2 regions of the Oceanobacillus sp. NCCP-135 genome follow, and region 2 is predicted to be linked to the other one. Evidence: riboswitches for the same ligand, from Rfam matches in the RefSeq annotation. Region 2 holds a riboswitch; the other holds the start of a gene.
What was found. Region 2 has a riboswitch for thiamine pyrophosphate ahead of AC6HVZ_RS04605 (YkoF family thiamine/hydroxymethylpyrimidine-binding protein). Riboswitches for the same ligand answer to the same signal wherever they lie in the genome.
Positions count from the first base shown of each region.

Region 1: another riboswitch for thiamine pyrophosphate. It lies ahead of thiT (energy-coupled thiamine transporter ThiT); the one in region 2 lies ahead of AC6HVZ_RS04605 (YkoF family thiamine/hydroxymethylpyrimidine-binding protein).

Region 1 is NZ_BAAKSZ010000001.1:155,493-171,594, forward strand. It holds gene AC6HVZ_RS00670 (hypothetical protein) at 1-89, shown strand, start outside; gene AC6HVZ_RS00675 (SDR family oxidoreductase) at 166-870, shown strand; gene AC6HVZ_RS00680 (NAD(P)/FAD-dependent oxidoreductase) at 1,154-2,368, shown strand; gene AC6HVZ_RS00685 (hypothetical protein) at 3,017-3,268, shown strand; gene AC6HVZ_RS00690 (VanW family protein) at 3,340-4,203, shown strand; gene AC6HVZ_RS00695 (thiol-disulfide oxidoreductase DCC family protein) at 4,164-4,562, opposite strand; gene AC6HVZ_RS00700 (tetratricopeptide repeat protein) at 4,699-5,814, shown strand; gene AC6HVZ_RS00705 (nitroreductase family protein) at 5,890-6,492, shown strand; gene AC6HVZ_RS00710 (ABC transporter substrate-binding protein) at 6,489-7,490, shown strand; gene AC6HVZ_RS00715 (iron ABC transporter permease) at 7,495-9,519, shown strand; gene AC6HVZ_RS00720 (YceI family protein) at 9,678-10,214, opposite strand; gene AC6HVZ_RS00725 (M3 family oligoendopeptidase) at 10,459-12,237, shown strand; TPP riboswitch at 12,299-12,399, shown strand; gene thiT (energy-coupled thiamine transporter ThiT) at 12,512-13,084, shown strand; gene AC6HVZ_RS00735 (hypothetical protein) at 13,164-13,301, shown strand; gene AC6HVZ_RS00740 (hypothetical protein) at 13,651-15,072, shown strand; gene AC6HVZ_RS00745 (Glu/Leu/Phe/Val family dehydrogenase) at 15,224-16,102, shown strand, end outside.
Region 2 is NZ_BAAKSZ010000004.1:135,446-151,547, forward strand. It holds gene AC6HVZ_RS04560 (DUF421 domain-containing protein) at 194-889, opposite strand; gene AC6HVZ_RS04565 (hypothetical protein) at 977-1,195, opposite strand; gene AC6HVZ_RS04570 (heavy-metal-associated domain-containing protein) at 2,063-2,284, shown strand; gene AC6HVZ_RS04575 (heavy metal translocating P-type ATPase) at 2,347-4,239, shown strand; gene lipA (lipoyl synthase) at 4,442-5,386, opposite strand; gene AC6HVZ_RS04585 (lipoate--protein ligase family protein) at 5,383-6,207, opposite strand; gene AC6HVZ_RS04590 (energy-coupling factor transporter transmembrane component T family protein) at 6,244-7,023, opposite strand; gene AC6HVZ_RS04595 (ABC transporter ATP-binding protein) at 7,004-8,674, opposite strand; gene AC6HVZ_RS04600 (ECF transporter S component) at 8,671-9,249, opposite strand; gene AC6HVZ_RS04605 (YkoF family thiamine/hydroxymethylpyrimidine-binding protein) at 9,242-9,850, opposite strand; TPP riboswitch at 10,056-10,162, opposite strand; gene AC6HVZ_RS04610 (TetR/AcrR family transcriptional regulator) at 10,395-10,994, shown strand; gene AC6HVZ_RS04615 (hypothetical protein) at 11,076-11,231, shown strand; gene AC6HVZ_RS04620 (hypothetical protein) at 11,444-11,629, opposite strand; gene trpA (tryptophan synthase subunit alpha) at 12,325-13,116, opposite strand; gene trpB (tryptophan synthase subunit beta) at 13,118-14,314, opposite strand; gene AC6HVZ_RS04635 (phosphoribosylanthranilate isomerase) at 14,292-14,930, opposite strand; gene trpC (indole-3-glycerol phosphate synthase TrpC) at 15,050-15,853, opposite strand; gene trpD (anthranilate phosphoribosyltransferase) at 15,854-16,102, opposite strand, start outside.

The sequences.
Region 1 (16,102 bases), on a different contig from region 2:
ATGATAAAAGTGATACACTGAAGATAACGGAAAAACCGGATCGGGATTCTACATCACAACCGAATCCACTATCAGGTCAAAAAGCTTGACTCAGATCTGAAATCAAGTCCTGATTCAGACCCGAAGCAAGAACCATAAATAATATAATAAAAATGGAGGAATTTCATGTTAGAAATTGCAGGTCTTACCGCAGTCGTTACAGGTGCAAGCAGTGGAATAGGTTCAAGCATTGCCAAGCATCTTGCCAAAGAGGGAGTAAATGTTGTACTTGCAGCCAGAAGAAAAGAAAAGTTGGATGCTCTTGCTGAAGAAATAAATGGAATGAAGGATGGTCAAGCACTTGCTGTTGAGACGGATGTTGCCATACAAGCAGACATCGATCATTTAGTTCAACAGGCTACTGATGCATTTGGAGATATAGATATTTTCGTAAATAATGCTGGATTAGTCTTAAATGGTGCAATTCGGGATGGAAAAGTAGATAGATGGGATCAGATGATAGACGTAAATATTAAAGGTGTATTATACGGAATAAATTCAGTTTTGCCTGGCATGATAAAACGCTCATCTGGACATATTGTAAATATCTCTTCTGTTTCCGGCCAAGAAGTAACAAAAACAAGTGGTGTGTACAGTGCAACAAAATATGCTGTTCGCGCCATATCGATGGGACTGGAAAAAGAGCTTGCGCGCACCGGGGTGCGTGTAACAAATATTTCTCCTGGAATGGTGAAAACAAAGCGTAATACCAAGAAACTGCCACCTGATCGTAAGCCACTTCAAACAGAGGATATTGCAAGAGCTGTAATGTATGCCGTAACCCAACCTGACTACGTTAATGTAAATGAAATTACCGTAAGACCTGTCTAAAATGTATAAAACGAAGTGTCGTATCCTAGTGGAATGATACAGGTAATAAGAATCTATTAATGAAATAATGTAAAAAATGAAATATAACAATAAAAACATATTTATATCTATTTTCAACAAATTTATTAGCCTATTTAATAAAACTTTGATATTATTGAGATGATGTTATACAGTATTTATAGGTTTAAGCGAATGATTTAATAATAAAATATTCATTTATTCGGGAACGCTTTTACCATATGCATTTAATACTTAGATCAATTTATAGGAAGGTGGAAGTTTCATGAGTTCAAACAAACCAAAAATAGTCGTTCTGGGCGCTGGTTATGCAGGGTTAACCACGACTAAGCGTTTAACTAAAATGTTGTCTCCAGAAGAAGCGGAGATTGTATTAGTTAACAAACATAACTATCATTATGAATCAACATGGCTGCATGAGGTGGCTGCAGGAACGATTAATCCAAATCAGGCCCGTGTTATGATCAGTGATGTAGTAAGTCCGAAGAGAGTAAGACTAGTCTATGATGCGGTTGTCGAAATTAAAAAAGATGAAAAACGTGTCGTATTGGAAAACAGTGAAATTTCATATGATTATCTTGTAGTAGCGCTTGGTTTTGAATCAAATGATTTTGGAATTAAAGGAATGGCAGAATATGCATTTGCGATTGAGGACATCGACTCCAGCCGTTTAATCAGTGAACATATAGAATACCAATTCGCAAAATACAGCCATAACAAAAATGCTGAAGATGACAGCCTGAATATTCTAGTCGGTGGTGCTGGATTCACGGGTGTTGAATTTGTTGGTGAGCTTGCTGAGAAAGTACCAGAATTATGTAAAAAATATGATATCGACCGCAATAAAGTTCGTATTATCAATATTGAAGCAGCACCATCCATCCTACCAATGTTTGATAAAGAGCTCGTTTCCTATGCGCAAAAATCACTTGAAGACCGTGGGGTAGAATTTATGATTGGTGCTCCAATTTCTGAGTGTACCCCTGAAGGATTCATTGTAGGTGATGATAAAGAATTAATTAAAGCCGGTACTGTAGTTTGGACAGGCGGGGTAAAAGGAAGCTCTGTACTCGGAAACTCCGGTTTTGAACTTGTAAAAGGAAAGGTAAATGTGAACAGTGATCTTCGCATGCCTGAAGAAGAAAATATTTTTGTGATTGGCGATTGTTCATGGGTTTGGAACAAAGAAGCAGATCGTCCATACCCACCAACAGCTCAATTAGCAATGCAAGAAGCCGATGTTGTAGCAGCTAACCTTAAAGCATTAATTACAAATCAGCCATTAAAAGATTTTGTATTTGATGATAAAGGAACAGTGGCTTCTCTAGGAATTTCTGATGGAATTGGAAATGTACTGTCTGGTTATAAACTTCAAGGTAAATCTGCTGCTGCAATGAAAAAGGTAGTTGATAACCGCTCATTATTTATGATGGGTGGACCTATGCTTGTACTGAAAAAAGGGAAAGTGCGCCCATTCTAATAGTAAATGATAATATAATAATAAAGGTTCAAACAAGGAGGTAATTATTAAATGAAAAATGCATTTTGCACAATATTACTTCTACTTGCAGCTGTAGTAGGATATCGAATGGCAAATGATTACATGGAAGATTCAAGAGATTTTCGTTAATGAATGAAGGTCACCTGGTTTAGGTCAGGTGATCTTTATTTTTGCTTAGGAAATTATAAAATTTAAATGCTGTGGATAACTTAGTTGCCGGAATAGAGCTACGTCTAGCTCCAACGTTATGTCCGTGAGAAGAGCTCTCATGGACAATTCGGGCATGGAATCGTGTGGTTTTGTCCGTGAGAAGAGCTCTCATGGACAATTCGGGCATGGAATCGTGTAGTTATGTCCGTTGGAGGCGTAAAAAGTAGCGAACCCCTCTGCCAAAGCGATGCTCCCTTAGCCCAAAATCCATGAACTATCCCCTACTGTTAATGAAAAGACTATGAAAAAATTCTATCGCGTAGATGATTGATTGTATAAATGAACAAAAGACTTTTTATTAGTCTAAATTAATTGAAAATAACTAAAAATAGGAGCATTATAGAAGTAACAGTGATAAACATCACAGCGATAGTGAAAACCCTAAGTTATTATGGAGTGGAAGCGGAGGGGATTGTAATGAATACAGGACTATTAATATTTTTAATTGTATTATTTATTGCTGCACTGGGGGGAACATTTTTTGCGTTTAAACAAGAAGAGAATAAGATGAAAAAGTACGAGGAACAGGGACAAACGGTGCAGGATGAACTAAAACGCTCTATTGAATATGAAACAAGTTCGCTTAAATCTGATGTGCCTATACAAATATGGATCTATGTGATCACAATAGTATTATCGTTAATTGCGTTTGCTATTTATCTTTTTTAATCAGCCAGGAGAAATCCTGGTTATTTTTATGCCCTTTTTCTAATACTAAAAATAAACGAGGAGGAAACGAAATGAGAGTTGCTGTTTTAATTTTTCTGTTATTATTTTTTTCTATAAATCATGTTTTTGCAGAAGTGGAATTTAATGATAATAAAATAATCTTGGATAAATTGGAAATTAAACAATATTCCCTTCCGTATATGGATGATCTTTTTATTGATGAGAAAAAATTAACTTTTTTGATGGATATATTACAGGAAAAGATTTATAAAGCTCCAAGTAATGCTGCATTAAATAAAAATGGAAAAATAATCAAGGAGAAGCCTGGTGTTACAATTGACAGGGATAAATTTAGTGTATTATTTCGCAACATGTTTTACAGTAGCAGTAATATAAAAATGGAAGTTCCAAAAAAGCTTGTTTATCCTAGAGTGGATACTGCATTGTTACAGGAAATAAAAGTAAAAGAACTGGGAAGCTATGTTACTCATTTTAAGAAGAGTAATCTGGAACGATCCCATAATATATCACTTGCTGCAAAGGCAATTAATAATTCTGTTGTCTTTCCCGGTGAGATATTTTCCTTTAATGAAATTGTTGGTGAACGGACAAAAGAAAGAGGATATAAACGTGCTCCTGTAATTGTAAAAGGAGAATTGGCAGAAGATATTGGTGGCGGAATATGTCAGGTCTCATCCACTTTATTTAATGCAGTAGATCTAAAAGGCATACAAATTATTGAAAGGTATGAACATAGCAGAAGCGTGCCATATGTGCCGCCAGGTCGTGATGCCACTGTTAGTTGGTGGGGGCCGGATTTCGTGTTTAAGAACATGTATAACCAACCTGTTTTAGTAAGGGCATATTCGGAAAATGGGAATATGCAAGTCAGCCTTTATTCTTCAGAGGATGTAGAATATTTTTCCGGAAAATAAAATCCGTTTTCTTTAGGATTAATCCGACAAGCCTCTCCACATTGATTTACCGGAACAAGCTTCCTGTTAGCCGCGATTTTTTTATAAATAAAATCACCCAGCCCAATCCATCTCAAACCATACATAAATGGAAGTAGGATCCACATTAAAGGTAATAACTTTGCAATTTCGATCAAAGCATTAAATCCATTAAACCATTGCCCTTCATGATGTACATGCAAACTTGTTTCCATTTCGACAGGATAGTCCCTAATGGAACGAAATGATTCAAATGAAAGTTTATTTCTCCAGTCTATTTTTTTCCAAAGGGTTGATGAGGTTTTGCACATTTTACAATAGCTATCATAGAATACGATCATTTTTATCCCTCCATTCTATCTTTATTTTATCATTATATGATAATAATTCCAATTTACTTATTTAGCGGTAAAACCTTTTAGAAAACAGGGAAATACTGTTACACTAAGAAAAAGAGAAAGATAGGAGCAGTGTTAGATGGATATTTTAAATTTGGATGAAAAAATAAAAGAAATAATAACAGCTGAAAACAAAAGTGATTTAGAAGTAATTGTAGAAGAATTTAAGCGAAATCATTTCCCCAATGTATTATCTAAATCAAAGCAATGTAGAGAAAAGTTTAGCACAGATGAAAGGCTCACGAAATTATTAGCTATTGTTGAAGCAGTTAGTCATGCACAGATAGGAGAAAACAAAGCTTCTGCTGAAATTATGACCAAGCTTTATCAGTCATCTTCTAAGAAGAAGCATGATGAGTTGATTTTATATGCTGAATTAGCATTTATGAGTGACTATCGACTTGCCCGGAGAATAATGTCTGAGGCTGTCAAGCAAATGGAAGATGTGGGAGAAACTGACAGGATAAAGCTTGCTCGCGGTTTTTTAGTGTTGGGTGAAGCAGAAGAAAATCTGGAAAAATTCACACGTGCAATCAAGTATTATCAGCGTGGTCTAACTTATTTTCAGGAAGATGATAATCGTGATAAATACATGATCTTGTTTTTACATTTTAAGCTTGGTGTATTATATTCGACGGTTAATAACGCAGAAAAAGCAATTAATTATTTAAATAAAACAATTAAACTTGCTGGAAAAGATCAGCCTGAAATGAAGATTAACAGCCTTGTCAGTATTGCTAAAACCTATGGTAGTAAGGGTGAGGAGGAAAAAGCCTATGCTTATTTAACCGAAGCAATTGATTTGCTTGATGACTCTTCCTTAGCTGAAACAATGGTGCATGCTGAAGCATATACAGAGTTGGCCTTTTATTACTTTAATCAATCAAGGCTTGAGGAAGCAATACCAAATTATACAAATGCAATAGAAATTTATTTAAAACTTCCTTATTCTGCAAGAAAGTTAGGAATGATTTATATGCAATATGCTTACTGTCTGGAACATAAAAAAGAGCCGAACCAAACACTTGCAGGTAAAAAATATGAAAAAGCGATTGAAAAGCTTGAAAAAACAGATGATCGGGAACTGCTGGAAAATGCGCTTGCTGATGTTATTTCATTTTTCGATAACACCAACAATCCCAGAAAGAAAAAGTATTTCGAAAATAAATTTGTGAAAATGACGAACACGCACTAAAAAGATTAGATTGACAAAACAAATAGATTACTATAATATCAAAATTGATAATGATAATCATTTTCAATTAGGAGGGTGAAGGCAATTGAGTTAGTGGATGTAATGCGTAACAGACGTACAATCCTTGATTACAAGTCAGAAAAAGTTGATAGGGATTTACTATTGGAGTTATTCAATCACGCTGCATATGCACCAAATCATCATATGAAACAGCCATGGAGGCTAAAAATATATGAGGATCAGGCGCGTTCTTCATTTGGCGAGAAGATTGTTGATAGTTACATAAGACTAAAATTATTAAAAACGTCAAATGAAGATAAACTAAATAAAGCAAGAAAATCCTATGATCGTTTTTTTACCTCTGTTCCGCATCATGCGCTTTTTTATATGGATAAAGAGGATAATGGCGGCTATGTAGATGATGAGAATATTGCAGCAGTCTGCGCATTTATTCAAAACTTTCAACTGGTTGCTTGGGAGAAGGAAATCGGAACGATGTGGACAGCGAAGCAAACGTTGTTAGATGAAGTATTTATTCGTGATATTGGCTTATCTCCTGAAAAACATAAGCTAATAGCGGTGGTACAAATTGGTTATCCTAATAAAATACCAAAAGTAAAAGAACGAACGCAAATAGAGGAAAGTATTGAGTGGATAAATGAGGAGTGGGACAGATGAAAAAAACATACTTGCTATTCTTTCTTTTCATCATACTGGTCTTAGCTGCATGTGGTGGCAATGATGATACAGAAGGTACTGCTAATGAATCAAAGTCTGAATCAGCTAATAATGAACGAACAATTACTATAGAGGATGCAATGGGGGAGCAGTCAATCGAAGGAACACCGGAAAATATTGTCGTTTTAGAGTGGTCCTATGCTGAAGATTTACTTGCACTGGGAATTCAGCCTGCAGGGGTTGCGGATTTGGATGGTTTCCATCAATGGGTCAATATTGAGGCGGAATTTGATGAAAGTGTTGAAGATGTTGGTACACGACAAGAGCCGAATTTAGAGGCGATTTCCCGCTTGGATCCCGATCTGATAATAGGAGTCCAATTTAGACACGAACAATTTTTGGACAGTTTAAAAGATATTGCGCCAGTTGTTACATTTGCTCCATATGGTGAAGAAGCAGTACAGGATCATTATCAAAATATGATTAATGAATTTCAAACAGTCGCGAAGATTGTGGATAAAGAAGCGGAAGCGAAAGAGATTCTTGCAAATTTAAACAGTTTTACAGAAGAACAAATAGAGCGAGTTGCTGCAGCAGGATTAGAAGGATCAAAATATATTACTACACAGGCTTTTACGGCACAAAATACGCCGACATTGCGTTTGTTTACAGATAACTCGATTGTAGCTCAGGTTATGAGTAATCTAGGCTTTGAAAATGCCTATCAATCTGATAGCGTTGAAATATATGGCTATAGTGAAGTAACTGTTGAAGCACTACAAAATTTTCAGGAAGAAAATCTTCAATTCCTATACATTGTACAGGAAGAAGATAATATTTTTGCTGATCAGCTTAAAGGAAATCCGGTTTGGGAGAATTTAAGCTTTGTACAGGAAGGAAATACACATCAATTACCTGGTGATACGTGGACATTTGGTGGAGTTTTATCGACAGAAGTACTTACAAAGCAATTAGTCGATGCAATGGTAAGTGAGTGATTTGATGGATCAAACTTTAAAAAAATCAATGGTCGCGGTTCTTACCTTCGGTGGTGGAGCCGCCCTTTTATGTCTTTTAACATTTATTCATATTAATCAGGGCAGTGTATCGATTTCAGTTGGGTCAGTTATCGATGCCATTTTTGCTCCGAAAGATACATTGGAGCACCATACGGTTCGAATTTTAAGATTGCCTAGAGCAGTGATGGGGATAATTGCAGGTGGGGCACTGGCGGTTGCTGGTGTTATTTTACAAACCACTACAAAAAATCCGTTAGCTTCAGCAAGTACTTTAGGTATCCATTCGGGTACTTACTTTGCAGTTGTTATTAGTACGGTGTTTTTTCCTGCTGCTTTACTTGGCAATGGAATAATTGCAGCTTTCTTAGGTGGCATTTTCACATTTTTCATTGTATTTATACTTTCAGGGGGAAATAAGGCAACCCCTGTTCGAATGGTGTTAGCTGGAATGATTGTCACTTTCTTATTTTCATCTTTGACAAGTGTCTTGCAAATATTTTATGAGAATGAGACTGCCGGTATTTTCTTATGGGGTTCAGGTACACTGGTACAAAACGATTGGAGTGGTGTGAATTTTTCGTTTCCCTTTGTTCTTATTTCTATGGTTGTAGTATTGTTTATGACATTTAAATTGGATACATTGACATTGGGTGATGATGTTGCAACAGCACTTGGCCAGCATGTTAATCGTGTAAAGTTTGTTTCCATTATTGCAGCAGTTTTATTAACGTCTGTTACAGTAAGTGTTGTTGGACCAATTGGTTTTGTTGGTTTAGTTGCTCCACATATTATTAAATTAATCGGGTATCGAAAACATTTGCCATTAGTGATTGCATCGTTCCTTTGGGGAGGCAATGTACTATTGCTTGCAGACATATTAGCCCGAGTGATTGATCCGTCGTTTTCAGAGCTTCCGGTTGGGGCAATAACGGCATTAATTGGTGCACCATGGTTAATATATTTAGTACTTCGCATGAAAAAAACAAAATATGGGGAAGAAAATTCATCTATTCTAGCTGGAAAAGTTAAGACAGGATTGTCGCTCAAAGTTATATTGCCGGTTTTAATGTTAGCTACTCTTGCTGTGTTGGCTATCAGTTTAGCTTCTGGAAATGATGGGTTTGAACCAATTATAACCTTTCAGGCACTATTTGGAGAAACTGATGAATTTATGAGAAATTTAATTCTTGATCTTCGATTACCACGTGCACTTGTGGCTTTATTCAGTGGAATGGTGCTGGCAGTTAGTGGATTGATTTTTCAGGGAGTTTTGCGTAACCCACTAGCTGATCCATCAGTAATTGGAATTACTTCTGGGGCTGGAGTAGGTGCTCTATTAACGATGTATGTATTTGGGGTATCCGCTATATGGATACCGGTTGGTGCAATGATTGGTTCCTTTGTTTTCTTTATTATGGTTATGATGCTGGCAATCCGGGCAGCTTTTCAACCGACAATATTAGCCTTGTTAGGTATAGGTGTATCTGCATTTGGATCAGCAATTATTCAGATTTTGGTTGTACAAGCAGATATGGGCGTTGCTTCAGCATTAACATGGTTGTCTGGAACTACTTACGCCAAGGGATGGTCCGAGTTGTTTAATTATCTAATATGGCCAGCCATTATTCTTTTTCCAATCCTATTTATGAAGATTCGAATTTTGGATACGTTGTCTTTAGGTGATGACACAGCACGGGGCTTAGGGGTTAGAGTAATGTCTACACGTTTTCAATTAGCGTTTCTGGCAACAGTTCTGGCGGCGTTTAGTGTAGCCGCTGTTGGTGCAATTGGCTTTGTGGGGTTAATCGCACCACATTTTTCCCGGTTGCTCGTTGGACCAGCTAATCAACGATTATTACCTGTTACCCTATTTATTGGAGGATTGTTATTGCTGATTGCAGATGTGTTTAGTCGAACCTTGCTTGCGCCAAATGAGATTCCAACAGGTATTCTTGTTGCGATAATTGGAGCTCCTTATTTCTTGTGGTTGATGAAGAAAAGAGCATAAATGTATTTAAAAAAGTCCTGGAATGAGATCCCTTCTCTAAATCTATTACTGGGACTTTTTTATGTTAAAAGGTAGTTCGAAGTTAACTATCAAAGCCAATTCAATAAAAAATGGGGTAGCATTTTCATTCAGAAAATGCTACCCCATCATTATTTTTATTAACCTTCTTTGTGTACTTCTAATTCAAAGTTGATTGATACGTCTTCACCTACGAGAACTCCACCGGTTTCAACAGCAGCATTCCAAGTCAAGCCAAATTCTTTTCGGTTTATTTTAGTTTTACCGCTGAATCCAGCTACTGTACTACCACCCATTGGGTCTTTGCTTTGTCCTTCGTAATCAACGTCAATTGTAACTGGTTTAGTTGTTCCGCGAATGGTTAGGTCACCTGTTACATCATAGTTGCTGTCTGATTTCTTCTTAATGTCCGTAGCAACAAATGTGATTTTTGGATGATTTTCAGCATCAAAGAAATCAGCTGAACGCAAGTGGTTATCACGGTCTTCGTTTCGTGTATTAACACTTGCCGCATCAATTGAAACTTCAATTTTTGAATCTGTTAGGTCTTCAGGATCTGCTTCAATTACAGCATCAAAATCCTCAAATATACCTTTCGCTTTAGAAATCATCATATGCTTAACAGAAAATCCTACTTCACTATGAACTGTGTCTACTTTCCAAGTTGTTTTTGCCATTGTAATCCCTCCAAAAGTTATATTAAATATGTTACTTACTTTATGTTACTAAGTATATTGTCTTGAATTCAAAATGTCAAGTGTTTTTACACTTCGTATTTAAAATGCCCTTGTATATTAAATTTAACCACTTTTCAATACGTTTTCTTTTAAAATAAACTGTTTCTGGTGCTAAGATTCTAATATTTCGTTATAATAGAAAAATAGGGTAAAAAAATAATCCATATTTTTAAGGAGCGATTTTATGCAACAAACGTATAATCCAACTTGGGATTTACAGGTGATTTTCCCCGGTGGAAGTGAATCTGAACAATTTCATACATATGTAACTAACATACAGAATGATATGGAAGAGCTTTTAACAGCAGTTAACAGTTTAAACTCAGATCAGGAACTAGAAGAAAAATTAATTGAGATTGTCAAACAACTTGAAGATACAACGAAAAAATTGCGTGAAGCATTTGCATTCGTAAGCTGCTTAAGCGCACAAAATGTAAAAGACGAAAAAGCCAGTTTGTTAGTAGGTAAGAGAAGTGCGTTAAAGGCAGAAATGGACGAGATCCGAACAATTTTTGAGCAAAAGCTTGCTGTAATTGATGACCGAGCATGGAAAGGACTTTTAAAACATCCGGATCTGAAGGAATTAGCATTTGTATTAAATGAAAATAGAGAAAGAGCAAAAGAACAATTAGCAGTGGAACAGGAAGTGTTAATGAATGATCTTGCAGTTGATGGTTATCATGGCTGGAGTCAAATGTATGACACAATAGTTGGAAATATGAGTGTGGAAATAGAAGAGGATGGAAAGGTTAATTCCTATTCTGTTGGACAGGCTTCCAATAAATTAAGTAATCCAAATCGTGCTGTACGTAAGCATGTGTATGAGCAGTTGGGCAAAGCCTGGAGAGGACAATCTGATTTAATTGGTCAAACGTTAAACCATCTGGCAGGTTTCCGATTGCAAAAGTATAAACATCGAAACTGGGAAAATGTATTAAAAGAACCACTGGCTATTAATCGAATGAAGCAGGAGACGCTGGATGCCATGTGGACAGCGATAACAAATAATAAAAAACATTTCGTGGCATATTTAGAGAAAAAAGCTGATTTATTAGGGTTAGAAAAATTAAGTATGTACGATATTGGTGCACCATTATCAGACACAGTAAAAACTTCCAGCTACACAGAAGGAGCAGACTTTATAGTTGATCATTTCCGTGAGTTCAGTCCAAAGATGGCAGACTTTGCTCAAGCTGCATTTGAAAAAAGATGGATTGAAGCAGAAGATCGACCTGGTAAGCGACCAGGAGGATTTTGTACAAGTTTTCCAGACAGTGAACAAACACGAATTTTCATGACTTATTCTGGTACCTCATCCAATATCTCGACGCTTGCCCATGAACTGGGTCATGCATATCATCAGCATGTGATGAATGATGTTAATGGTTTAAATCAAGGATATGCGATGAATGTAGCAGAAACTGCATCCACATTTGCAGAAATGATTGTTGCGGATGCCTCTGTAAAAAATGCACAAAACAAAGAAGAAAAATTAGCACTACTGGAAGATAAAATACAGCGCAGTATCGCATTTTTCATGAATATCCATGCACGCTTTATTTTTGAAAATAACTTTTATGAAGAGAGAAAACAAGGTTTGGTTTCGGTAAATCGTCTGAATGAACTAATGATAGCGGCACAGAAAGAGGCATATAGTGGTGCAGTTGAGAATTATGATCCGAACTTCTGGGCTTCCAAGCTACATTTTCATATTACCGGAACACCGTTTTATAATTTCCCCTATACATTCGGATATTTGTTCAGTCTTGGTATCTACGCATATGCCAAGAAAAAAGGCGGTAGCTTCGAGGACGACTATATTGCATTGTTACGTGATACCGGCAGAATGAATGTGGAGGAATTAGCTGAAAAGCATTTGAATGTCGATGTAACAAAAACAGACTTTTGGGAAAATGCAATTCAATTATGTGTTGAGGATGTTGAAGAATTTCTATCCCTTTAGTAAATTTGTTATTATTTGAAAAATACGTTATAATATAAGTAACAATAAAAGCATAATGATAAAAGCCTTCAGGGGGAGCCATTTGGCTGAGAGTGAACATTTTGTTCTTACCCTTTGAACCTGTTAGTTAGTACTAGCGTAGGGATGGTGGTTTTTTTGATGGATAAAAGTAATGTGAGCGGATTCTCCCCATCAGGAAATCTTCCCCTTGGCATTGCTTTTTTTGTGTTTTAAAAAAATCAGAAATTAGCTTTAGAAAGGGGAAGAAATTCTTATGAGATCGAAACGTACATTGTTTTTAATTGAAGTGGCGATATTTGCAGCAATGGCATTACTCCTTGATATTCTGCCGTTTTTATCATTTAAAGTATGGGCCCAAGGTGGCTCTGTATCGTTTGCAATGATACCAATATTTATTGTGGCATTTCGCTGGGGAGTGAAGGGCGGTATTCTGGCTGGACTCCTCTGGGGGGGATTACAGTTGTTATTCGGACCGGCGATATTCACACCTTTACAAGGATTTTTGGATTATATCGTCGCATTCTCTGTGCTGGGACTGGCGGGGATTTTTGCGAAACCAATACAGAATGCTATTAAGGAGGAAAAGGCGATTGTGAGTCTCTCTTATATTCTTTTAGGAACATTGCTTGGGTCGGGGTTGCGGTTTTTGGCCCATTTCACGGGGGGGATTGTATTCTTTGGTGAATATGCACCTGAAGGACAGCCTGTTTGGATATATTCTTTGATTTATAATGGTTCTTACATGTTGCCAGGATTCCTAATCAGTGGAGTTATTGTGTATTTTTTATTTTATAAACAGCCAAGAGCTTTGCTAAACACCGTTTAACCAATTGAAAATCTGCTCACATTAAGGTAATCTCATAGATACAGAGATTACCTTTTACTATTTTGGGAGATGATTTTATTTGCGTGAATTAATAGGTAAATGTATATCATGTGGGAAAAATGTTTATTGTGAAAATGGCTTTTTTGATGGGGTACATGAAAACGGCAAGCTGCTCTGTAATGAATGTGCAGATAAAGAGATCAAAAATAAGAATTAGATAATCAAGGAGGATAAAGGATAATCTATTACTATAAAAGGATTATCCTTTTTAACTGTTTAGCGTACTATAAAATTAAATAATCGGTTTGTTCTACCATTCTTATGTGACAGAATATAAACATCATCTTTGTTTACACCTTTATCTTTCAATATACGTACATCAGTTTTTCAGTTGTTCATCAGATAAATATTCTCTAATAAATGATTCAAATGATCTCCTTCGCATATTACAAATATATTCCCATTTTTGTAACGGTTAAACATAGATTTATTAACATTGACCAGTAGCGTTTCTTTTCTCCTTTGCATAGGCTATAGCACTATTCATCAGGAGAGGAAGAGCTGAAATGGAGCTTACGTTATCCCATTGGTTATATGGGCTATTCACACTAATAATTATTGGTACGATGATTTTTCGTAAAGGGGTAGTATTGCCTTCGTTACTCGGCACATTTGTAATTGCCTGGGTTTATAAGGGCAGTCTAATTGATGGATTTACAGGTATATTTAATGCCAATTTGGTGGCTGCAAAAGAGCTTTTCAGTATCTTTTTAATTATTACTTTTATGTTGGCACTACTGCATTCATTGCGAGATTTAGGGGCAGATCGAAGAATGATACAGCCAATTCAAAAAATGATGGTCAATGGCCATGTATCATACTTTGTTTTAGTTGGAGTAACCTATGTAATTTCATTATTCTTTTGGCCGACTCCTGCTGTTCCATTGATATGTGCATTACTTGTTCCTGCGGCAGTAAGGTCAGGGTTGCCAGTAATGACAGCAGCAGTTGCGATCGCTCTTGCCGGTCAGGGGATGGCACTGTCCTCCGATTATATAGTCCAGGTAGCCCCAAGCTTATCTGCTGTATCAGCTGGGATTGATACAGCCTTGGTTGCAGATAAGGCACTTGTTTTATCATTAATTGCTGGTGGAGTTGCGATTCTTTTAGCATATTTCATGTACCGAAAATCGATTCGTTCCAACTATGATAAATTAAATGAAAAGGACTTACAAAACATGCAATCCACCACGGAATCAGCTAATACAGCATATACTAAGAATTTGTCTAAGTGGAGTAAATTATTTGCTGTTGTTGTTCCTTTAGCGTTATTGGCAGTTGTAATTTACATGGTGTACGAAAAGCTTTTATCAGGAAGAATGAGTGGATTTGAAGGTGGAGATGGTGCTGCATTTGTCGGTGGTGTTGCTGTTATTCTACTATTATTGTCTACAGTAGCTTTTGGAAAACAGCATGCCCTTGATTATATCAGTAATCATATAACAGATGGATTTGTATTTGCTTTTAAAGCGATGGGACCGGTCATACCAATTGCTGGGTTCTTCTTTTTAGGAAGCTCGGATTTTTCCGGGAATATTTTAGGGGTGGAAGAAAATATGCCTGCCTTGTTATTTGATCTTGTACAATCTACACAGGAATTTTTGCCACAAAGCGCATTATTGGCTGCATTAAGTGTGTTAGTAATTGGAATAATAACTGGACTAGACGGTTCTGGTTTTTCAGGTCTCCCTCTAACTGGGGCAATAGCAGCATCGCTGGAAAACAGCTCTATTGATGCAGGTACCTTAGCAGCAATTGGGCAAATGGGGTCAATCTGGACAGGTGGAGGAACGATTGTTGCATGGTCTTCACTTATCGCTATTGCAGGATTTTGTGGTGTATCCGTTATGGAGTTAGTTCGAAAAAACTTTATACCTGTTATTATCGGGCTTGTCTTAGCCACACTTGCAGCTGTATTCCTGCTTTAAGAAATAACTCAAAATAAAAAAATCAATAATTGAAAACGAAGTCTTCAGTCATTTTTTGAGTTTGATTAAAGCGTTTTCATTGGTCACTTTATTTTTCTTTTGTTACACTTTATAGTAGATCAATTTTAGTCGCAGATGGAGGTAGTACTACATGGTAAATCAAACAGGATTAATTGTTGAAAAATCATTAAATGCATTATTGGATGATGAAGCATTTCTGCCCGAATTACAGGGTTCTTTAAGGGAAAAGGCATTTACATCACTGATTTCGATTCTTTCCACACCTAACCACGTGAATAAATCATTTTTGCGAGTAGCATTGGAAAATGGAAATGTTGTGCGGATTCCAGCTTTTCGTGTACAGCATAACAATATTTTGGGCCCATACAAGGGGGGAATTCGCTTTCATGAATCGGTTAATGAAGGGGAAGTAATTAACTTGGCAGCATTAATGACACTTAAAAATGCGTTGCATGATGTCCCATTTGGTGGTGGAAAAGGTGGAGTTGTCATCAATCCAAGAGATTATGAAGTGAAGGATCTTAATTTAATTTGTAGGAAATATGTTCAGTATTTTAGTCAAATCATTGGTCCAGATAAGGATATTCCAGCACCAGATGTCGGAACAAGTGCAAGGGAAATGGACTGGATGATGGGAGAGTATAAAAGCATTCATCCAGGGAAGAATTATCGGGGAAGCTTTACAGGAAAAAGCGTCGAAAATGGTGGGTCTTTAGGTAGAAAAGAAGCAACAGGAAAAGGTGTTTACTTTACATTCCGTTATTTAATGCATGATTTTATTAAGCAGCAGCATGAATGGCTGTCAGAACGAAAGAATACTTTTGCGAAAACTGCTTTAGCTCATTATGATAAATCATTAACATTGGCTTTTCAGGGCTTTGGGAATGTGGGGTCTGCAGCTGCTCTAGAGGCTTATCAATGTAATAATCTAAATAACAAAATCGTAGCAGTAAGTGACCGTAATGTAACTCTTTACAATTCAGACGGACTTGATATACCGGAATTAGCT
Region 2 (16,102 bases):
TATCGATGCCCAAGTAAGCCAGTGCTAAGGCATATTCTCTACTAGTTACGCCATATCTTGAAATATACACTACTGGATCTCTTCAGATAATTTGAAAATCATTCAAAAGTATTCCTCTTTCTTTCCCAAATGTTCACATCTTCGTAAAGTATCATTTGATATTACAATCCAAAGGGTTCTAATATCATTGACGTTAGTACTCACCTGATACCTGTTTGAAAGTTTGCACAAAAAGTCCTTCCCCTTCCAACCACTCAGCCAGGAAAACATCACGGAAATTATCAACTCCCTGATTTTTTAGCTCATTTTTTAACCAGTCAGAGCTCTTCCTGATTTCCACTAGTTCATCATGTAGCAATTCCCCATCACGAATTAGCGTCACTGGAACATGCACCGTTTTCGGCGGAAGCTCTATATCCTCCTGCTGCAACTTCTGCTTCGGTGTTTTTTTCAGGATACTGATGGATCCGTTTGCCTCAAGATAGCAATACGCAACTTCGCGGATTGAAAAAGTTTCAGACTGGCGCAAGAGGCTCTGAAGCTGGTTAATATTCATGCGATTCTTTTTCAGCTGGTTGCGATTGATAATGCCGTTGTGAATCAACACCGATGGCTTACCCTCAGAAATTTTTCGGAACAGCAGGGACTTCTGGCTAAGAAATTCCACAGCAAAAATCATGATTGCCCACAATGTCATGGAAAAGATAATATATTCGACTCCGACTTTCTCATCATACAGTGCATTTCCTAGCAGCTCACTCAGAACAATCGCTGCGATAAAGGTAAACGGTGTAATCTGATCGATGATTTTTTTGCCAAGTATTTTAATTAAAATAAACAGGACAACAAATCCGGTAACTAGTTCTACTGCCAATGCTATAAAATTCATATGAGCACTCCAATCCAATAATCTGTTATCATGATTGCCAATTGGATGAGGATTCAACCGGAGTGGACATGTTAATCCAAGTTTCGGCTAGAAGACTTGTAAAGCCATCAGGGACAGTGATGTTAAACCAAATTGTTTGAGGTTCATTTGAGTTTGGTGCTTCAACTCAAAAGTTAGATTTTTATCCAGCATGTGAAGGTGTACGCCGTATACCCTAAAGATGATTTCATTTTTACCATTGGGGAAATCTGTAATCTTCGCACGCTCGATTTCAAATACTTTTTCGTATAATTCCAATGCTTTCATTAAGAAATGTATCTGTTCCTGTCACTGGATCTAGGATTTATACTTTATGAATATCTAATTTATAGAATGATCCCTCTTTCGCTAATACAATCAAAAATAGCGGTATTATTCCAGGAATTCTGATAAAGTACTTTATATATAGATACATATGTTCTAAAATAATGGATAATTACTAGCAAATTAACTTTACCTAGGATGGCAGATAGAGATATACAGACGTTAGTTCGATATAATTTATGCCACCAAATTAAAAGTTAATACAAATTGTAGATACAAAGAAGGATCTAAAAAGCTCAGGAGGTGGCAAATGGATAAAAAGAAAGTAACATTCGAAGAAATTTTCAAGCAGAATGAACTAGAATTCACTACCACATCCACAGATTAAACATAAGAGACACGCATCAGGAATTTACCAAGAAGGCTTATTTGCCATGTGGAATGCATACGAGATATACGAACCAGATAAAGGTCCACTAGCTACGTACTTTAACTATATTATCCTCAGGTCGTATAATCGATTTAATACGTAAACAGGATAGGGATGAGGAAAAACAGGACCGGACTTTTTGAACGTCCTCTTAAAGGCTAACTTAATCATTTCTTGTCTTTTTTTGTTAATCGATTGCATTAAATTTTCCTGCATATACAATATTAAAATGCCTCCACTTCTTTTTTTGAATATCCATTCAGTATTATGTGGCACTTATGTTTTAATGTAAATGCTTTCGACTAAGAAAGGCAAAAGTAAAAAGGATTAGTCGTTTTTCGTCAAATTCCACATAAAAGTTAAATCTTGACCTACGTCAAGGAATCAACTCAGAACAGCATCTACAATGAAGATAGAACAAAACAAAGGAGAGAAACAAAATGACAACAATTAAATTTCAATTAGAACCATTAACTTGTCCATCCTGTATTAAAAAAATCGAAGGTAATTTAGGGAAAATGCATGGAGTAGAAGAAGCAAAGGTAATGTTTAATTCCAGCAAAGTAAAAGCAACCTTTGATGAAGATCATGTTACAGCAGGAAAATTACAGTCAACCATTGAAAAATTAGGTTATCCGGTATTATCAAGCAAGACAGCTTAAGTTTACAGAGCTGCCCCTGCAGCAGGAGCAGCTCATACATTTTTCGAAAGGGGTAAATTAAAATGGGTAAAATCAAAAAGATTCATGTCGTTATTGCTTCGGGAATATTATTAGCTTTAGCACTTATGTTTCATTTTCTGGATATGGAAATTTGGGAAAACATAGCACTTATCGCCGGAACGTTTGTAGCAGGTTATTCCATTGCGAAAAAAGCAATCCAGTCTGTCATGATGAAAGCATTTAGTATTGAACTGCTTGTAACAATCGCAGTTATCGGAGCTTTGATTATTGGAGAATATGTTGAATCAGCAGCAGTAACATTTCTATTCTTGTTCGGGGCATATTTAGAAGCAAGAACATTGGAAAAAACACGCTCATCACTTAGAACATTAATGGATATGGCACCACTTGAAGCAACTGTACTTAAAAATGGTGAACGCATGATCATGCCTGTCGACGAAATTAAAGAAGGGGATCGCATTCTGATTCAATCAGGTGAAAAAGTTGCCATTGACGGCAGAATCGTCTCTGGTCAAGCATTTATTAATGAAGCGGCAATTACAGGAGAATCTGTTCCTGCAAGTAAAAAATTAAAAGATCAGGTTTTTAGTGGAACAATTATTGATAATGGATATGTCGAAGTTGAAGCAGAAAAAGTCGGAGATGATACAACGTTTGCAAAAATCATTGAATTGGTTGAAGAAGCACAGGAAGCGAAAGCAAAAACACAGAAATTCCTTGAACGATTTGCAAATGTATACACTCCAGCAATCCTTGTATTATCTGTCTTAGTCTTTGTATTCACACAGAATGTTGAATTAGCTATCACCTTCTTAGTCATAGCATGTCCTGGAGCACTTGTTATTTCTGCTCCAGTATCACTTGTTGCCGGAATTGGTAATGGGGCCAAGAATGGTACATTAATAAAAGGTGGCGAGGTTATGGAAAATCTCGCAAAAATCGATGTGATTGTTTTTGACAAAACTGGCACGCTTACTAAAGGGAAACCTGCAGTAACAGGATTGAAAGCTTTTGGAATGAAAGAAGCAGAACTTTTAAAAATAACAGCAGAAGCTGAAATAATTTCTGAGCATCATTTAGGTAGGACTATTGTTAATGAAGCAGAACTTCGTGGACTCACATTAATAAATGAACCAGAAGACTTCACCGTTGAGAAAGGGCATGGATTGTATGCAACTGTTGCTGGAAAATCGGTAGTTATCGGAAACCGTAAGCTATTGAATAAAAATGAAATCCAGCTTCCAGGAAACATTGAAAATTATGCTGTTCAGGAAGAAAAGAATGGTAACACAGCGATATTCGTGGGAATTGATAATAAGCTAGCAGGCGTCATTTCCATCGCTGACCAAATTCGCCAGGAAGCGGCTGACGCAATAAGAGAATTAAAAGCTACAGGTGTAAAACAAACGGTAATGCTGACAGGGGATAATCCACATACAGCTAAAAAAGTAGCTGGTCAGCTTGGCATCGATCAGGTCTTTGCAGAAATGCTTCCGATAGATAAGGTGAATCATATTAAACGATTGAAGGCTGAAGGATACCGTGTTGCGATGGTAGGGGACGGAATTAATGATGCACCGGCAATAGCCCTGGCAGATGTCGGACTGGCAATGGGTGCAGCAGGTACAGATGCAGCAATGGAAACAGCAGATGTTGTATTAATGGCAGATAAACTGAACAACATCCCATATGCTTATTCCTTGGCAAAAGCAACTGTCCGCAATATGAAACAGAATATGTTCTTTGCAGTAGGAACTGTAGCATTGCTGTTAGCAGGAGTTTTGCTAGGCAAAGTATTCTTGGCATCAGGAATGTTGATCCATGAACTGAGCGTATTGATTGTAATTTTAAATGCTATCCGTTTAGTGAGATATAAACAGCGTGGTGTAAATGAGGAAAAAGAAATGAATGCAGCAATACCAGAGACCAACTAATAAAAATGATTTTACCCATACTCCTTTTGATGAAAAACAGGCACGCTGATGCTAAGCTTGCCTGTTTTTTTATACTATATAATTAAAATTGGTTCAATCATATTTTGCGGGGAAGGTTGGTTCAATTGGTTTACCCGGAACCGGTATAATGTGTTTTTAAAGAAACAAAACTGTTAATTTCCCCGTACTTTGTGAAAGATCCTTAAAATTTAAAGTCAATCCTTTTATCTTCCTGTTTCTCATAACCTTTCATGTATTTAATTCTGCGTTGTGCAGATGCCTGGCTGACTTGCTCATCTGCATGATAGGATGAACGGACAAGTGGTCCTGATTCACAATGGCGAAATCCCTTTTCCAGGGCGATCTCCTTTAATTCAGCGAATTCATCTGGATGATAATAGCGCTCCACAAAAAGATGTTTCTTGGATGGCTGTAAATATTGCCCGATTGTCATTATATCCACGTTATGTGCTAGTAAATCATCCATTGCCTGAATGATTTCTTCTTTTGTTTCACCAAGTCCAACCATAATGCTCGATTTCGTTGGAGTGGCTGGGGCAATCTCTTTGACGCGTTTGAGAAGCTGCAGAGACCGGTCGTACATCGCTCGAGCACGTACCCGTTTGGTTAATCGTCTGACGGTTTCAATATTATGATTGAAAATATCTGGTTTGCTGTCCATTAATGTGTGCAGGCTTTCATAATCTCCTTTCATATCGGAAGGAAGTATCTCTATGGTACAGCCTGAATTTTCATGGCGAATTGCTCGGACAGTTTCTGCAAAAACCGCAGCACCGCCATCCTTTAGGTCATCACGAGCTACCGCAGTTACTACGACATGTTTTAATCCCATAATGGTTACAGATTCTGCCACTCTCTGTGGTTCTCCCCAATCCAATTCATTCGGCAGACCGGTTTTTACAGCACAAAAGCGACAACCACGTGTACAGGTGTCACCTAAAATCATAAATGTAGCTGTCTTTCGCTCACTCCAGCATTCATGTATATTTGGACATTTTGCTTCCTCGCATACCGTATTCAGTTTCTTATCGCGCATCAGCTTTTTTAATCCGGTATAGCTTTTGTTTGTATTAATTTTTATTTTCAACCAGTCTGGTTTTCGGATGTATTCCTGCTGCTTTTTCACTTTTTTTCAATCCCTTCTGAAATAGTTGATGAAACAGATGCGTATTTCGTCCTTGCTAATTCGTAAATTTCTTGCCATTGACTTTCAGATAATGTAATTGGCCGCAGAGTTATATTTAATCCTGTTCGAAAGCCTTCCATAAAAGCAGCCTTTATCTCTTCAAACGTATGCGTTTTATTTGTAAGCTGTTGAATCGCCGAGGCTTTTTGAAAAAACTCCATACGTTTGTTCTCTAAAATTTTTTTAGATGGAAATCGGAATAAATCAAATAACAACTTTTCATCGATGGTAATTGGGATTGAACCATGCTGAAGCAAAACACCTTTCTTTCTTGTTTGGGCATTTCCTGATATCTTCTTCCCATCAACCATCAGCTCATAGAAGGAAGCTCTTTCGAAACAGACTGCGGATTTATCTGATTTTCCTTTTGGTAATGCGTAATCAGCATGGATACCTAAGTTTTTATATCCTTCCAGAAGTCCTTTGGATAAACTGTAATAAGCTTCCCTGATGGAACCCGGAATATTTGGGTGTTCCTCAGAAATCACAATACTATATGTTAGTTCATCATCATGAAGCACAGCACTGCCGCCTGTTAATCTCCGGACGGATTGGCAGTTATGCCTTTCTAATGCTTTAAAGTTAATTGCTTCGACGGATTGAAAATGCCCAATGGAAAGACTTGGTTTTGACCAGCCATACATTCGTAAGGTGGGAGGGATTTTCCCCTCGCTATGCCAATTGAGCAAAGATTCATCCAGTGCCATATTTTCAGCAGCATTTTGAAATCCTGTATCTAAAAAACCCCATTCCTCTTTCACATAATTCCCTCCTTCATGTAAATCGTTTGGATCATCCTAAAGCTCTCCGTTATACCAATTGAAATAGCCAAGTTGCACTGATGTATAAACAGCTGTTGCAAAAGCGGCAAACATAATGATGGGGAAGAGGAAATCTTTTGATGAAATGGTAAAACGACGATAAAATGTCCTGTTTTTATCCCCAGTAAAACCTTTTGATTCCATAGCAATTGCAGTTCTTTCAGCTTTACGGATGGCGCTGGCTAATAATGGGATCGAATAGCGTTTAGATTGGCTCAACCTTTCCTTCCACGTGAGCGCCTGATTAACACCACGTATTCGATGTGCTGCATGAATGATTGTTAATTCATCCTTCATCATTGGCAAGAATCGATAGCCAGCCAAGACTCCATAGGCAATTTTTGGTGGAAGCTTTAGCTGCTGGATCAAACTTAATATAAAATCAACAATATTTGTCGTAAAAATAAATAACAATGATAAAGCAGCTACACTTAACACTCGTAAGGAAAGTGCGATTGCTGTCAACAGTGATTCTCTTGGATAAGCCAAACCAAAAACTGTGATGATATCATCTGGATTTTTCGGTGTATCAGCAAAGGCAATGGTGGTCCATAACATTCCAAAGGCCAGTATAGAAAACGGAATAAAATAGAACAGATATTTTTTAATATTAATCCTGCCACAGGTAAATGTCAGACCGATAGTAAATAACAGAAAAACAAAAGGTGTAACAGGGTCGAAAATGAGCGCCAGCAGAATAACATTTATTCCAATGGTCAGTGCTTTTATACTTGGATTAAGATGATGTAAAAACATAGCTGGTCTCCTTTTGAAATTTATTTTTGAGTTGTATCGGTATAGGGATCTCCAATTGCCATTCGCTCAGTTTTTCAGAAGCTGTATTCCATAACTCTGCTGGTGTACAATCAGCTGATAGTTCTCCTTCGTTCACTACAATAACCCTTGTGGCATAGTCGTTCACGAGCTCCATGTCGTGTGTAATCATAACGATGGTTGTTCCAGATAAATAGCGCTCCTGCAAAAGCTTCATTAGTTCCATGATTGAATGGGCATCCTGTCCAAAGGTTGGTTCATCCAAAATAAGCAATTGCTGATTATCGATTATCATCGTTGCTACACTTAACCGGCGTTTTTGCCCCTGACTTAATGTATATGGATGCTCATTTGCGTATTGGAGTAGACCACAGATCTGCAATATAGAATTTACATTTTCCTTAATTTCTTCCTCTGTTTTTTTCTGTAGTCTTAACCCAAATGCCACCTCATCAAAAACAGAATTTGTGATAAATTGATGCTCTGGATTTTGAAAAACATAGCCTACGTTTTTGCGTAAATCGGATTCCTTCCATTGTTTTAGCATTTTTTTCTTTAATTGGATGGTACCGAAAGTGGGTTTTTGAATTCCAGACAATAAACGAGAGAGGGAGGTTTTTCCACTACCATTTGCACCCACAATGGCAATGAATTCACCCTCATAAATCGTAAGTGACACAGCTTTAATAATTTCTTTGTTTTTTCTGGACCAGGTAATATGGGAAGCATCCAATAAAACAGGAGTGCGTAAAGGATTAATTTGTCTAGTCTCCTTCCACTCTGTTGGATGCCATAAATAAGCCTGCTCAGAAAACTCCTCCATCGTTAATGGAATATTTTTTGTTTCATTCGGTACATGCTGCAACAGGTATTGGGTGACTTTAGGAAGCCAAATCCCTTCTGAATTGAAATGAAGAATATTATCTTTTATCGCATTTCTCAATGAACCATCATAGAAAATTTCTCCATCCTTATTTAGAAGCAGACATCTTTTAGCTAATTCCGTCCAACCATCTAATTGATGTTCAATGATAATCACGGAACAATTGGTTTTTTCTTTTAAATTGTGAATGGTCTGTATTAAATCCTTTGTTGCAACAGGATCAAGATTTGCTGTTGGTTCATCTAAAACAAGAAGTGAAGGCTCAAGGGCGAGAATACAGGCTAATGCTAATTTTTGCTTTTGCCCACCAGAGAGAGAGGCGATCATCTCATTTTTAAATGGAAGCATTTGAACCAAATCCAGAGCGCGATTAATTTTCTTTTCCATTAAATTATTGGGAACGCGGATATTCTCCAAACCGAAAGCAATCTCGTCTTCTACAGTAAGCATGCAGAATTGTGTTTCGGGATCCTGAAATACGACACCGATGTGTTGACTTAGTTCACCAGGGCGGTAGTCTGTTGTTTTCTTACCGTCTATAAAAATATCACCTTGGAATTCACCGTCTAATTCCCTTGGATAAATCCCATTTAGACAAAAAGACAGTGTGCTTTTACCGCTACCGCTTGGTCCAAGTAGTAGTATGCTTTCACCGTGATTTAGTTCAAAGCATACATCGGATAGGATATCCTTTTTTAGTTGATTTTCAAATCGCAAGGAAAGGTGATTGACTTTAATAAATGGTATCATGCGGAATACTTCCTTCGATATTCTTTGCCTAAAGCATAGCTGGATAGGACTCCTGTTTTTGCTAAGCCATCACTTAATGCCTTTCCTAATAACCCGGCAATCAGTGCTCCACTAATGAGACGTGCTACAAACATTGCCAGAACATAACCTGTAGCTAGTGCGACATAACCACTCATAAAATAACCATAGATAAAACTGGTTATTGCGGAGCCAACTCCAGCAGCCATAAGCACCCATGTAGAATAGTTTTTCCAGCGTGTAGCAGCAAAAGCAGCTTCCGCACCAATTCCTTGTATCATACCCGCAATAATAAGCATTGGACCAACGGCATTGCCGATTAAAACTTCGATCATTGCGGCAATGGTTTCTGATAAAAATGCTGCACCAGGCTTGCGAATGATATATGCAGCGATAATGGAAACAATAAACCAAATACCAAAAATAAGGTCATAGCCTATTGGACCGAAGAAGCCTACAAGGATTTTCCCTACAGGTAAAAAGGCTAAATAAACAACTGCGAAAACAACTGACAGTGCTGACATTACAACGATTTCTTTAAAACGCCAGTTATTCATTTTTCGCTTCTCCATTATGTGAGGGACTGTTCGCAGAAATAGAAACAGTCATAACCGTATGACTGGATCCACCTTGAACTGTTGCTTTAAATACTTGTTCCAGACCATTGAATATTGCAATTGCTTCTCCATCTAAGCGGGTTGAGTAATGAGAAGGGGAAACTGTAACATACTGTTTCATTGCTTCGATCTGCTCATAAATCATATTCATATAATTTCCGTCACCTAGAGGGTAGAGTGAAAATTTGGAGGCAACTGTTTGCTTCATATTATTTATTCGTTCAGCATTTAGTGGGCTATCATCTTCTGCCATGTAAATGTCATCTGACGAATCACCTGGACATCCTAATGAATAGGTTGCTTGAAATGCTATATGTTCACCGCTTTTCGATGCATACATGAAAATAGCCTTTGTTACGTCAAAAACATGGACAAGCTTTCCTCTTACCGTTGTCGTCACATCATCTGTTTTCATAAATACCTTTGTTGTGTCAGCTTCATTCAATGCTCCTTTTATGATCTCGATAAAATTGTCGGTCATGGGATGAATAGAAAAACTAACCCCCGCAAGATCACTTATAGTACAAGTTTGATTTGTCATACGAAACCCCTCCTAGTTTGATAGGTGCCTGTCTACACCGATTTTTAGATTTTTTGCCTAGAACAAAAGCGCTGGGCGTGGCTGCTTCGGTTGTTTTGTTATCCACAGCCACAAATTTTATAATTTCCTAGACGATAAAAAAACTGCATCCCTGGGGAATGCAGTCTGACTAGTATGTATTGTCATCAAAAATAAACGTAACATATACACATCGACCACACTTCCCCACGCTGGTATTATCCAGTTCGGGTGCAAAGGGTCAGAACATAACAGTCCTTCTCAGCCGATTTAACAGCTCCCCTAGTGCTAATATTGCTATAGAAATTTTCTACGTCTATCGTAACATGAATAAATTTAATGTAAAGGCTTAATTAACAAATAACATAGAAAAGAAAGGATATTCAAAAAAAACGCCTTTTAAATCGGACAAAAATATGTCACAACTATTTGGAGCATAACCCTTGTAAATTGTGTCAAAATAGACTACAATTTATATAAACTATCCAGTCAGTTTTAATCTATTGATGGGAAGCAGGTGCAGAAATTGCCAAGGATTTCAGATGAAGCAAAAGAAGAGAAAAGACTGTCGTTACTTCAGGCTGCATTGGAGTGTTTTTCTGCAAAAGGATATTATGCTTCCACGGTGGATGATATTGTGAGTTATTCAAAATTAAGTAAGGGATCTTTTTATAATTACTTTGCAAGCAAGGAAGATATTTTTATCAATCTACTTCAAGAGAACAGAGAAAAATCCCTCGAGAAACTTAAAGAAAGTTTGAATAAGATGGATACCCCAAGGGAAAAACTGAAATATTGGATTAATACAGATATTCCGTATGACTTAAACAAGAAAAAGATGATGCGTGTTCATATTGAGTTCTGGCTTTATTCAACAGACTCACCAGATGTGCAGCACATTCTTACGGATCGCTTTGATGTCATGTTCTCAATGACAGAGGAAATCATTAAAGAGGGAATAGATGCAGGTGAATTCAAACAGAATATCAACCCCGAAAAAGCAGCTGCACTGTTCTGGGAATTGCATGATGGTATTTGGCTACATGCAACGATTGGCTATGACGAAGATAAAGTGGAGAAACGCATTAAAGAAATGGAAGCGGCAATGTTTGCATATTTGACATAATGTAACTGTGTGTAACAATATTAAAAATACAACAATATCATGTAAACTGACTAGTCATTTTAAAAAGATAAGGGTGTGAAAATGATGAGATTGAGAAAAGTAAACAGTAAAAAAAATCAAACTAAATTGATGTTGAATAGAAAGACCAGAGATTATTATTATCAAAAAAATGAAGAACAATTGCAAAGAGAAAAAGTAGCATTAGATTATGACTTCATTCGTTCATTAGCAAGATAATGAAAACCGGTTGTCTCCAGATATTGGGGACAACTGGTTTTTTTATATATCATTAATATATAAGGATCTTTCACAAAGTACGGGGAAATTAATAGTTTTGTTTCTTTAAAAACACATTATACCGGTTCCGAATAAAGCAACTTAATCAACCCTTCCCGCAAAATGTGATTGAACCATATATAATTATATGTATGTTCCATTTCTGTCAAGTCCTAATTACTATCTTCTATGTCATTTAACACTGTCAGCTTTGGAATAAATATCTTCTGCGGATCTGGGTCTTTGGTTATCTGTTTTCCAACAACGAAATAAAATATAATTTTCTCGTTATCATCAATTTTAAATATAATTCTCATATTTCCAGTATCAGTTTTTGGTAACCTTGAGTGAAATGTCATCGTACGGAATCCCTGTTCTCGAAGAATTCCGTACTTGCAATCTCTTGAATTGTAGTAAGAATTCTTTCTTAATATGTTTAATTCATGGTGATATAATCAGAAAAATAACTCAAATTCTTCATCTGTCACAACTTTTGTTGCTGCAACCAACGTATCAAAAAAATAGGATGAAACTTTTCCTCATATTGCGGTTTGTCACTCATTATTCTCTCATTCTTTTTTTCCATTCTCTATATTCACCCACCCGGTTTTTCTACACTGTCCGTGAGAACGCCTCTCACGGACAAACGAGCCCGAATCCAAGCCCGCGCTGTCCATGAAAACGCCTCTCACGGACAAACGAGCCCAGATTCCATCTCGCACTGTCCAAGAGAACACTTCTCATGGACAAAACAGCCCGAATCCAAGCTCGCACTGTCCGTGAGAACACTTCTCATGGACAAAACAGCCCGAATCCAAGCCGCACTGTCCGTGAGAACGCCTCTCACGGACAAACGAGCCCAGATTCCATCTCGCACTGTCCAAGAGAACACTTCTCATGGACAAAACAGCCCGAATCCAAGCTCGCACTGTCCGTGAGAACTCCTCTCAACAACCACATTCACTCAAAGTCGTGCACCATCACTAGAAGTTGTGAATCACCCGCCTGAAGTTGTGCATTCACCAATTTAATCAAGGTTCCGCCGAAAACCTACCTAAGAAACAAATTCAGCAGTTGCACTTCCCTTGATCAATTTTCTGACTTCTTCTTCCTTTCCTTGATGAAGCAGATCAACGATTTTACTGCCAACAATTACTCCATCACAATTTGCTCCAAGCCCGTGTGCTTGCTCAATTGTAGAAACACCAAAGCCCGCAAGTACAGGAACAGAACTGTTCTCCTTCAACAGCTGAAGATAGTCTTTTACGCTTTCATCATGAACGGAGCGTGCCCCGGTAGTGCCGGTTACGGAAACCGCATAGAGGAAGCCCTCAGATCTTTTTGCGATTTCCTTGAGACGATCAGCTGGGCTGGTCATTGCAGCAAGGTGTATAAAAGCGATACTGTTTTCCTTCAATACACCAGCAACTATACCTTCTTCTTCCATTGGCAAGTCGGGAATAATGATCCCATCAACACCAGACTCCTTGCAGGCGGCAGCAAAGTCAGCAATCCCATAGCTATAAATCGGATTTAGATAGGTCATTAAAATGATTGGAATGGTACGTGTTTCCTGAAAGGTTTTCAGCGTATCCAATATTACAGTCAATGTTGTGCCATTTTTCAGGGCCCGGATACCAGCTTCCTGAATGGTTGGCCCGTCAGCAACTGGATCGGAAAATGGGATGCCAAGCTCTATCGCTGCAGCACCACATTCCTCCAGAAATGCAATCCGCTCTTCTAAAATTTCCACACCACCATCACCTGCCATAATATAAGGAATAAACAATTTTCCATTGGCTGATTGCTTTTTACGAAATGCATGCTCCAGTTTTTCCTTACCCATGTTATTTTCCCTCCAATATATTTTTTACTTGTTCCACGTCTTTATCGCCACGCCCGGAAAGACAAATGACAAGTGTTTCATCCTGGTTCATTTCTTTAGCGAGCTTTAAAGCATATGCTACTGCATGTGCGCTTTCAAGGGCAGGAATAATTCCTTCTGTTTTTGATAAAAACTGAAAGGCTTCCAATGCTTCCTCATCTGTAATGGATGTATAGGTAACCCTTTTTGATTCATGTAAATGGCTGTGTTCAGGACCGACACCGGGATAGTCCAGTCCTGCAGAAATGGAAAAAGCTTCTTCAATTTGTCCATGACTGTCCTGTAATAAATGTGTTAATGTGCCGTGTAACACGCCAACATTCCCACTGGATAATGTTGCAGCATGTTGATTTGTTTCAAGACCGACACCCCCGGCCTCCACTCCAAATAACTTCACGTCTTTATCCTCAATAAATGGATAAAACATTCCCATTGCATTGCTTCCGCCACCAACACAGGCAACAACTGCATCCGGCAGCCTACCTGTTTGCTCAAGGGTTTGCTGTTTTGTTTCTTTTCCGATCACTGCCTGCAGATCACGAACAATTTTTGGGAAGGGATGTGGGCCAACAACAGAGCCAAGGATATAGTGGGTGTCATTTACATTGCTGACCCAGTAGCGCAAGGCCTCATTTACTGCATCCTTTAATGTTCCGCTACCCTGAGATACACTCTGAACCGTTGCTCCCAATAGTTCCATGCGAAAAACATTCAGCTTTTGACGGCGGATATCCTCTTCACCCATAAATACGACACACTCCAGGCCGAGCAATGCACAGACAGTTGCGGTTGCTACACCATGCTGTCCGGCACCTGTTTCAGCCACAACCTTTTCCTTTCCCATTCTTTGTGTTAACAAAGCCTGACCAACAGTATTATTAATTTTGTGTGCCCCTGTATGATTTAAATCCTCCCGTTTCAAAAAAATTGCGGGACCACCGATTTTCTTGGAGATTCCTTCCGCATAATATAGTGGTGTTTCCCTGCCGACATATTGCTTTAAATAGTAATTTAACTTCTCGATAAATTTAGGATCTTTGATTGCTTCCTCATATGCTTTTTCCAATTCGATTACGGCAGGCATTAGTAATTCCGGTATAAAGCGGCCGCCGAAATTGCCGTATCTTCCTGTTTCATCAGGCATTGTATATGCTGTCAATGGTCTCATCCTTTCCAGTACTTTTAGCTGTTTCAATAAATCTTCTAATCTTCATATGGTCTTTTACACCATTTGTTTCCACACCACTGGACACGTCAACAGCTGCTGGCTTTACAAGGTGTATAGCATCAGACACATTGTCCGGGGACAGCCCTCCAGCTAATATGACTTTTGAAGGGTCAATTGATAGTTTCTCCGTTAAGTTCCAATCAAATGTTGTGCCATTCCCACCACGGTTTTTCCCAAATGGACTATCCAGTAAATAATAGTCACATGGGTAGCCTTGGATATCCTTCACGCGTTCAGGATCCACTGGAAATGCTTTAATAATTTTATAACCAAGATTTTTTGCGACTTCAGGCGGCTCATCACCATGAAGCTGAATAAAGTCTAGTCCAACTGTTACTGCAATCTCCTGCATCTCGTCCACAGATTCATTTACAAACACGCCAACCTTTTGGACAGAAGAGGGGAGAGTCTTAACTATGTTTGCTGCAGCTTCTGGTGTAATCTGTCGCTTTCCCCCTGCAAAAATAAAACCAATAAAGTCTGCACCGAACTCAGCTGCAGTGATTGCCGCATCCTTCGTTTTTATGCCACAAATTTTAACTAGCATCGTTTCATTCACTCCTTTTTAAAAAATCCCATCATTGTGTTTTAAAACCCTGGTGTTTTTAAAATAAAACTGGTGAAGCTTACATATTGAAAATGACTAACCCGCCAATTTCTACTAATCTACCAATCCGACCTCTTACTTTCGACCTCTGTTCTATAATCAGGTATTTGCAAATCCTGAAAGGTTTGAGCCAAATCTGCTGACTGCATCAATGTTTCCCCGACTAGTATGGCATCGGCTCCGGCTTCGCTTACAAGTGCAACGTCATCCCCAGTTTTTATTCCACTCTCACTGATTAGGATTGTTTCTTTATTTGTTACCATAGAGGCTAATTTTTTGGTCGTCTCCAGGCTAACTTCAAATGTTTTTAAATTACGATTATTGATACCGATAATGTCTGGGTTAAGTTTCAGTACACGTTTCATTTCTTCTTCATTATGAACTTCACACAAAACTTCCAGGTCACGGTTCCTTGCATACTCGTAAAGACCTTTCAATTCGGTATCAGATAGAGCTGCAGCAATCAGCAGAATAATGTTGGCACCGGCAGACCTGGCTTGATCAATTTGAACTGGATCGATCATAAAATCCTTGCATAAAATTGGTAGATCAACTGCATTTCTTATAGCTGTTAAATCCTCCATCGAACCATTAAAAAAGGTTTGATCTGTTAATACGGAAATAGCAGCAGCACCGAATGTTTCATATTTCTTGGCTTGAGCTACCGGGTCAACTTTCATATCAATTGCCCCTTTGGATGGGGAAGATCGTTTGATTTCAGAAATTACTGCCATGTTTTTGGAAGCTCTAACGTTTTCTTTAAAGGAAGCAACCTTTTTGCGAATCGGTTGATCAAACGTTTGATTAATTAATTGTGCGACTTCTTTCTCTTTCTGGGCAAGGATTTTCTCCAAAATTGACATTTATAACACCCCACTTGGGATTTTTTTGCTGAACTCTACCAGTCGCTGTAATCTTTCCATTGCGGCCCCGGATGCGATGCTTTCCCTTGCGATATTGATACCGGATTTAATAGTTTTTGCTGTGCCGTTCGCAAAAAGCCCTAGTCCTGCATTTAAGAGCACGGTGTCATAATATGCGCCCTTCTTACCGTTTAAAACATCTCTTAGGATTCCTGCATTATCTTTGGCATTGCCCCCACGAATTTCCTC